Regions from separate parts of the Streptomyces aureoversilis genome, predicted to be linked through region 2. Evidence: riboswitches for the same ligand, from Rfam matches in the RefSeq annotation. Region 2 holds a riboswitch; the other holds the start of a gene.
The links. Region 2 has a riboswitch for cyclic di-AMP ahead of ACFPP6_RS23390 (M23 family metallopeptidase). Riboswitches for the same ligand answer to the same signal wherever they lie in the genome.
Positions count from the first base shown of each region.

Region 1: another riboswitch for cyclic di-AMP. It lies ahead of ACFPP6_RS14950 (M23 family metallopeptidase); the one in region 2 lies ahead of ACFPP6_RS23390 (M23 family metallopeptidase).

Region 1 is NZ_JBHSKJ010000007.1:263,953-268,103, forward strand. It holds gene ACFPP6_RS14940 (HPr family phosphocarrier protein) at 1-224, shown strand, start outside; gene ACFPP6_RS14945 (GntR family transcriptional regulator) at 469-1,134, opposite strand; gene ACFPP6_RS14950 (M23 family metallopeptidase) at 1,405-2,214, opposite strand; cyclic di-AMP (ydaO/yuaA leader) riboswitch at 2,228-2,383, opposite strand; gene ACFPP6_RS14955 (M16 family metallopeptidase) at 2,600-3,967, opposite strand; gene ACFPP6_RS14960 (M16 family metallopeptidase) at 4,015-4,151, opposite strand, start outside.
Region 2 is NZ_JBHSKJ010000013.1:215,846-219,996, forward strand. It holds gene ACFPP6_RS23380 (DEAD/DEAH box helicase) at 1-499, shown strand, start outside; gene ACFPP6_RS23385 (PP2C family protein-serine/threonine phosphatase) at 897-2,156, shown strand; cyclic di-AMP (ydaO/yuaA leader) riboswitch at 2,232-2,363, shown strand; gene ACFPP6_RS23390 (M23 family metallopeptidase) at 2,373-3,671, shown strand; gene ACFPP6_RS23395 (aldo/keto reductase) at 3,709-4,151, shown strand, end outside.

The sequences.
Region 1 (4,151 bases), on a different contig from region 2:
CGATCTTCGTCCGTGCGGCGACCGCCGCCGGCGTCCCCGTGACGATCGCCAAGGCCGACGGCAACCCGGTCAACGCCGGCTCCATGCTGGCCGTGCTGGGCCTGGGCGCCCAGGGTGGCGAGGAGATCGTCCTCTCCAGCGACGCCGAGGGCGCCGAGGCCGCCCTGGACCGTCTGGCGAAGCTGGTCGCCGAGGGTCTCGAGGAGCTCCCGGAGACCGTCTGATTCGACGGAATCGCGCGCGGCGGGGCCGCGGCGGCCGATTGAGGGCCGCCGTGGCCCCGCTGTCGTTTTCCCGGCCGCACCCCGCGCACCCCATTCACACCCCGCGTGCGCCCGCGCGAAATCCATGGCATTCCAGCGGTAACAGCCGGGCATTCCTTTGGCGGAAGTTCGGCCGGAGATGGTTCCTGCGGTAACACCGGACGTAAATAGGTACGCTCCCGGGAACCCGGATCGGGAACCGGGGTCAGGAACCGGAGATCACCGTTCGCACGGCCGGGCCCGCATTCCGCACGCGGGCCGCCGGGACGGTGCGGCGCAGCCGGAATTCGCCGGGCGCCCGGTCCGCACGGGCCGCCGCGATGGCCCGGGCGCGCTCCGCGTCGCCGCGGGCGACGGCGTCCACGAGGGCGCCGAGCACCTCCCAGGTGTCGACGGGGCGCGCGGGCGGCTCCGCCGCGTACACCCAGGCGATCTTGAGCCGGAGCTGGGTGAGCAGGCCCGCGAGGCTCGGGCTGCCGGACGCCTGGGCGAGGGTCTCGTCGAACCAGTCCCCGAGCGGCCGCAGCTCGCCCGTACGCCCGCCCCGGGCGCGCTCCTGGCCGAGCCGGACCAGACCGCGCAGCACCTTCAGGTGCGCCTCCGTACGGCGCTGTGCGGCGCGCGCGGCGCCCAGCGGCTCCAGCAGGGCGCGGACCTCCAGCAGATCGGCGGCCTCCTGCTCGGTCGGCTCCGCGACGCAGGCGCCCGCGTGCCGCCGGGTGGTCACGAACCCCTCCGAGGCGAGGGTGCGCAGCGCCTCGCGCACGGGCACGCGCGAAACGCCGTAGCGGCGCGCGAGGACTTCTTCGGTGAGCCTGCTGCCGGGCGGAAACGTGCCGGAAACAATGTCGTCACGGATCGCCGTGCACACGGCGTGCGCGGAAATGCGACGGCCGCTCTGATTCGCTGTGCCATCACCGTTCACGTACGGCCCCGCATGGGTGAACCTCCGCATAACCCCCGCGAAACGCGGCCGATTGACGCCTGTTCAGCGACTCTATTGCAGCCGCCCGCGATTTCCGACGGCGCACGTGAAGTCATCGATATGTTTTGGCCAACACGAGGATACGACGAAGGCCCCGGCCGGTGGGCCGGGGCCTTCGTCAGGCGAATGTGCCGCGCGGGGGCGCGGGCGGGTGCGTCAGAGGTTGACGCCGTGCTCGCTGAGGTAGGCGACCGGGTCGATGTCGGTGCCGTACGTGGCGCCGGTGCGGGCCTCGAAGTGCAGGTGCGGGCCGGTGACGTTGCCCGTGGCGCCGGAGAGGCCGATCTGCTGGCCGGCGGTGACCGACTGGCCGACGCTGACGTCGATGGACGAGAGGTGGCCGTACTGCGTGTAGGTGCCGTCGTTGTGCTTGATGACGACGTTGTTGCCGTAGGCGCCGCCCCAGCCGGCCTCGACGATGGTGCCCGCGCCCACGGCCTGGATCGAGGTGCCGGTCGCGGCGTGCATGTCGATGCCGGTGTGGCTGCCGGAGGACCACAGGCCGCTGGAGGCCTTGTAGGACGTGGAGACGTACGAGCCGGCGATCGGCGAGACGAAGGTGTTGAGGCGCTTGCGCTCCTGCTCGCGGGCGGCGCGCTCCTGCTCCTTGCGCTCGGCCTCGGCCTTGCGCTTGGCCTCGTCCGCGGCCTTCTTGACGTCGGCGGCCTCCTGCTTGGCGGCGGCCTCGGCCTCGTGGACGGCGGTGTTCTCGGCCGCGGCGCTGGTCTGGACCTGGGCCTGCTCGCCGATGCGGCCGGCCGTGTCCTCGCCGATGACGACGGCCTGGGTCAGGCCGGTGTCCTCGGTGGGGCGGTGGGTCTCGTCGGGAGAGGCGGCCATCGCCGGGGCGGCGAGGCCCGCGACGACACCGGTGGCGGCGAGGGTGGCTATGCCCGCCGCGTTCGCGCTGACGCGAACGGCGCGGCTCGGCTTGCGGTGCTTCCCGGTGGCACGAGTGAACGCCATTGGTGAGGCTGGTCCTTTCCTTCCCTCTCGCCTACCGGGTTAGCTGACGGGTTCGGAGCAGGAAGGTCTCCTACGGATCCCTCCGGAAAGGGGCCCGATTCACCCCAGGGACACTTGGGTCCCCGGCTCCCCTGGCTCGCGCCGTACGGGGACTCGGCGATGTCTGCCCGGGCCGCGGATGCGACGCACATCTGACGGACAGACGCTTTGACGCTAGACGCCGCCACTTTCGATCGGCAAACAGAAGCCCCATTTTGTGGCCCACGCCACAACGCAGACGTGCAACCACTCCGCTAAATCGGACATTTGGCAGGCACACGCGCCTCAGGGGCGCGCGTGCCTGCCGGTTGACGGGCCGGCCGGCGCGGCCGGCCCGCCGCGGGCTTCAGCCCGTGATCACGGTCACTTCCCCGATGCCGAGGGCCCGGACGGGCTCCTCGATCTGCGCGGCGTCACCGACGAGCACCGTCACCAGGCGGTCGACCGGGAAGGCGCTCACCACGGCGGCGGTGGCCTCCACCGTGCCCGTCGCGGCGAGGCGCTCGTACAGGCGCGCCTGGAAGTCGTCCGGCAGGTGCTGCTCGACCTGGTCGGCGAGGGTGCCCGCGACGGCCGCCGCCGTCTCGTACTTCAGCGGGGCGACGCCGACGAGGTTCTGCACGGCGGAGTCGCGCTCCTCGTCCGTCAGGCCCCCTGCGGCGAGGGTGCGCAGGACGGTCCACAGGTCCTCCAGCGCGGGGCCGGTGGAGGCGGTGTCCACCGAGCCGCTGATGGCGAGCATGGCCGCGCCGGTGCCCTCCGGCGTGGACAGCAGCACCTGGCCGAAGGCCCGCACGCCGTAGGTGTAGCCCTTCTCCTCGCGCAGGACGCGGTCCAGACGGGAGGTGAGGGTGCCGCCCAGGCAGTACGTGCCGACGCTCTGGGCGGGCCAGACCTGGCCGTGCCGGTCGGCGCCGATGCGGCCGATGAGGAGCTGCGTCTGGACCGCGCCGGGGCGGTCCACGATGACGACGCGGCCGGTGTCGTCCGCGGTGACCGGCTTGAGCGGGTACGGCTCGGCGGGGGAACCCGTCCAGGCGCCGAGGGAGTCGGCGAGGGCCTCGTCGAGGTCGACTCCGGTGAAGTCGCCGACGACCACGGCGGTCGTGGTGGCGGGGCGCACGTGGGCCTCGTAGAAGGCCCGCACGGAGGCGGCGTCGATGCGGGCGACGGTCTCCTCGCTGCCCTGGCGCGGGCGGGACATCCGCGAGCCGGCCGGGAAGAGCTCCTTGGAGAGCGCCATGGCGGCCCGGCGGGCGGGGTTGGCCAGCTCGTGCGGGATCTCGTCCAGGCGGTTGCCCACCAGCCGCTCGACCTCGTGGTCGGGGAAGGCGGGGGCGCGCAGCGCGTCGGCCACGAGACCGAGGGCCTTGCCTAGCCGGGAGGCGGGGACCTCCAGGGACAGGCGCACGCCCGGGTGGTCGGCGTGGGCGTCGAGGGTGGCGCCGCAGCGCTCCAGCTCGGCGGTGAACTCCTCGGCGGTGTGCTTGTCGGTGCCTTCGGACAGGGCGCGCGCCATGATGGTGGCGACGCCGTCGAGGCCCTCCGGCTCCGCGGCGAGGGGGGCCACCACGTTGATGTCGACGGCGATGACCTGCTGGCCCGGGCGGTGGCAGCGCAGCACCGTCAGGCCGTTGGGGAGCGTGCCGCGCTCGGGGGCGGGGAAGGCCCAGGGGGCCGCGGTCCCGGCTTGCGGCTGCGGGTGGAAGGCCATAGAAGAATGCGGAGGCTGGGTGGGCTGGGCGGGGGCCAGGGCGTCGCTCACTTGGCCGTCTCCTCTTCTGCTTCGGCGTTCTCGTCGGCGGCGGGGGCGGCCGGCTCGGTGGGCTCGTACACCAGCACGGCGCGGTTGTCGGGGCGCAGGCGGGCCCGGGCGACCTGCCGCACCTCCTCCGGCG
Region 2 (4,151 bases):
CGTGCTGCCCGAGCAGCGGCGCGAGATGAGCCGCATGATGGTCACCGCCAAGATCTCCCCGAACGTCGTGACGGTCGGCCCGGAGGACGAGGAGCTCGTCCGCATCACCGGTGCCCAGCAGCCCAGCGGCGTGCCCGTGGTCATCGCGCCGCCAGTGCCGGCCCAGTCGACGCCGCGGAAGCGGTCCGGCGGGAGCGGCGCGAGCGCCGGGTCCGCCGGCGGGGCTGCGGCTGCTGCCGGGTCGCGCGGCTCCCGGGGCACCCGTGGCTCGCGCGGCGGGCGTGGCGGTCGTGGCCGGGTGCGTACGGAGATGTCTTCCGGGGCGTCGTCCTCGTCCTCGTCGTCCGCCGGGTCTTCGGCGTCCTACGGTGCCGGTGGTTCGGGCCGGGGTGCCGGCCGGGCCTCCGGTGCGGCTTCCGGTGCGGCTTCCGGCCGGGGTGCCGGCAGGAACGGCGCCGGCCGGGGCACCGGGGGCGCACGGGAGCGCCGCTCCTCGTAATCCGCTCCTCGTAACCCGCTCGCCCGGGCTGCTCGCCGGCGGCCTGTACGAGGCCCCGGCCCGGCCGGCCTGCTCGTCGGCTTGTTCGCCCGCCTGTTCGCTGGCCTGCTTGCCGGGCCGTTCTCCCAGGGCCTCCCTCCCCGGTTGGCCCAGCACCGTTCGCCTGCCGACCTCCCGCCCGGAAGGGTGGGAGGTCGTTGACGTGCAGGGCTGCCGGTCAGGAGAGAGTGCGGTGGGCAAGCGAGAGAGCCGTTCTGCCCGCCGTGCCGGCGGTGGCGCTGAAGGTGGTGCTGAAGGTGGCACGGGCAGTGGCACCTCCAGTGATGCGTCCAGTGGCGCGTTGGGCGGTGCGTCGGGCGGTGTGTCCGGTGGTGCGTCGGGCGGTGTGTCCGGTGGTGTGTCCGGCGGCGTCATCGGGCGCCGTGCCTTCCGTCGTACGGCACGCCGGGCCGTACGCCGGGCCGTCCGCAGGCTCCCGGCCGTTCTGATCGTCGGCGCCGCACTCTTCGGCCTCGGGGCGCCCGCGCACTACACGTGCGCCCCCTTCCTCTCCGCCGCGCCCCTCGTCGCGGCGCCGCTCCACACCCTCCGCGCCACGGTCACGGCCGCGCTGGCCGCCGTGGCGGTCGCGGTCGGGCTCGTGGTCTACCACCGGCCGTCCGACACCGGTGAGGCGCTGGCCGAGATCGCGGCCATCGGTGCCGTCTCCCTCGTCGCGCTCGGCATCAACCGCATCGCCCGTCGCAGCGATCAGCAGCTCGCCTCCGCCCGGGGCATCGCGGAGGCGGCCCAGCGCGCCGTCCTGCCCGTGCCCCCGTCCCGGATCGGCGGCCTCCGCGTGGCCGCGCGCTACGTCGCCGCCCAGGCCGACGCCCGGATCGGCGGCGATCTGTACGCGGTCCAGGACACCCCGTACGGCGTACGCGTCATCGTCGGCGACGTCCGCGGCAAGGGCCTGGGTGCGGTCGAGGCGGTCGCCGTGGTGATCGGCGCCTTCCGGGAGGCGGCCGAGCAGGAGCCCACGCTGGAGGGGCTCGCGGGGCGGCTGGAGCACGCGCTCCAGCGGGAGGGCGCACGGCGGGCGAACCTGCGCGCCGACGCCGTGGACCGGACCGAGGGCTTCACCACGGCCGTACTGGCGGAGCTGCCGCCGGGGGAGCCCGTCTTCCGCCTGCTGAACCGCGGCCACCCCTCCCCGCTCCTGCTGCACGCGGACGGCCGCATCGGCGTGGCCGACCCCGCCGTCCCCGCGCTGCCCCTCGGCCTGGGCGAGCTGGGGGTGTGGCCGGACCGGGCGGAGGAGCGGGAGTTCCCCGCGGGGTCGATGCTGCTGCTGATGACGGACGGGGTGACCGAGGCGAGGGACGCCGGCGGTACGTTCTACGACCCCAGGGCCGGGCTGACGGGCTGTCGGTTCAAGAACCCGGATGCGCTGCTGGACGCCCTGGTCGCGGACGTCGCGCGCCATTCGGGGGGTCAGGCCGCCGACGACATGGCGCTGTTGGCGATCCGGCGCGGCGAGCGGATCGAACAGCATTTCGTGGAAAGTATCGACAGGTTCCGTGGGCGCACATCCTGTGAAGACGTGCCCGAGGGCATCGGTGGGTTCGGGCGTTCGGCTTGGAATCCACCCGGCATGTCTATTAACGTTCGATAACGGAGCGCGGTTGTCGCAACGCCGCAAGAGGCGCTGCGCCGTGCGCCTTCGCCGAATCCCGCGGGCACAGCACCACCTGATACACCGGCAAGTTCTGGGAACCGGGGAACCACCACCCTGGGGTGAATCGGGCCGCGCAGCGGCCCGTAGGAGACCTTCCTGCTCCGAACCCGTCAGCTAACCCGGTAGGCGAGAAGGAAGGAAAGGAGTGCCTTCGTGGCATCCAACGAGCCTGCCGCGTACGAGCCTGCCGAGTACGACTCTGCCGGGTACGAGCCCGCCGCGTACGATCCGCCGCTGGTCCCGGCGTACGTACCTCCGTACGAGCCGGAGCCCGAGCCCCGGCCGGAGCTGAGGCACGAGGCGGAGACCGCGTACGACCCCGAGTCGCCGTACACCCCCGCTTCCTACCGTCCCTCCGTCTACAACGCCTTCGGCACGGGCCGCGGCCGCCACCGCGTGGTGAAGCAGCGCGGCGGCACGATGGCCCGCAGCGGCGCGGTCCTCGGTGTCGGCGTCATCGCGGCGGTCGGCGCGGGCGGCATGGCGCACGCCCAGGAGCGCCCGGCGACGTCCATATCCATGCCCGACCTGGCCCAGCTGCCGGGAGTGGGCTCGTTCTTCGCGGGGAGCGCGGCGGGCTCGGTCGATTCCGCCGCCGCCGAATTCGCCGGCGAGGAAAGCGCATCGGCCGCCGTGGAGATGGCCGAGAGCGCGGCGGCTGCGGGTGAGGTGCTCCGGGCGAGAATCCTGGAGCAGGCCGACCACCAGCAGGGCGTGGCCGTGGCCGAGGCGCAGGCGGCCCAGGTGAAGCAGGCCGCGAAGACGCAGAAGAAGGCGGCGGAGCGGAAGGCGGCGGAGGCGGAGGCGGAGGCGGAGCAGGAACGGGAGCTGGGGCGGGAGCAGGGGCGGCCGGCGGCACCGGAGCAGCAGCAGACGTCGCAGCAGCAGACGTCGAAGCAGCAGACGTCGAAGCAGCAGGCGCCGAGGCAGCAGACGTCGAAGCAGCAGGCACCGAAGCACCACACGGCGCAGCAGCAGGCACCGAAGAAGCAGCGATCCGCCCGCCAGGCTCCGGCCGCCCAGGCTCCCGCCCCGGCGGCTCGCCACTCCACCTCCGGCGGGTTCAAGCTCCCCCTCGCCTCGTACACCCTGACGGCCGGCTTCGGTCAGGCGGGGAACATGTGGTCCGCGAACCACACGGGGGAGGACTTCGCAGCCCCGACCGGCACGCCGGTGAGGGCGGTCGGCGGCGGCAAGATCGTTCAGGCCGGCTGGGCGGGGGCGTACGGCTACCGCATCGTCCTGAGGCTCGACGACGGTACGGAGCTGTGGTTCTGCCACCTGTCGTCGATGGTCGTCACGTCGGGGAAGGTCGCGCCGGGCCAGGTCATAGGCCGTGTCGGTGCGACGGGCAACGTCACGGGCCCGCACCTGCACCTGGAGGTGCGGCCGGGCGGGGGCGCGCCGATCGACCCGCTGGGGTGGCTGAGGAGCAGGGGCCTGCAGCCGTAGCGGAATACCGGCTGCCGCAAGGACGCTGCAGGAGTACATGGCTGACATTCACAAGAAGATCGGCAATCTCTCCGTCCACCCGTTGGCTCTCGGCGGCAATGTCTTCGGGTGGACAGCGGACGAGGCGGAATCCTTCGCCGTCCTCGACGCGTACGCGGCGGCGGGCGGCAATTTCATCGACACCGCCGACGTCTACTCGGCCTGGGTCCCGGGCAACGAGGGCGGCGAGTCGGAGACCGTCATCGGCAATTGGTTCGCCTCGCGCGGCAACCGTGCCGACATCGTCCTCGCGACGAAGGTCGGCGCGGGCGTCCCGGAGCCGCGGGGCCTGCGCGCATCGGTGATCAAGGCGGGTGTGGAGGAGTCCCTCCGCCGGCTCCGCACCGACTACATCGACCTCTACTACACGCATTACGACGACCCGTCGGTGCCGGTGGAGGAGTTCATCACCGCGCTCGACGCGCTGGTGAAGGAGGGCAA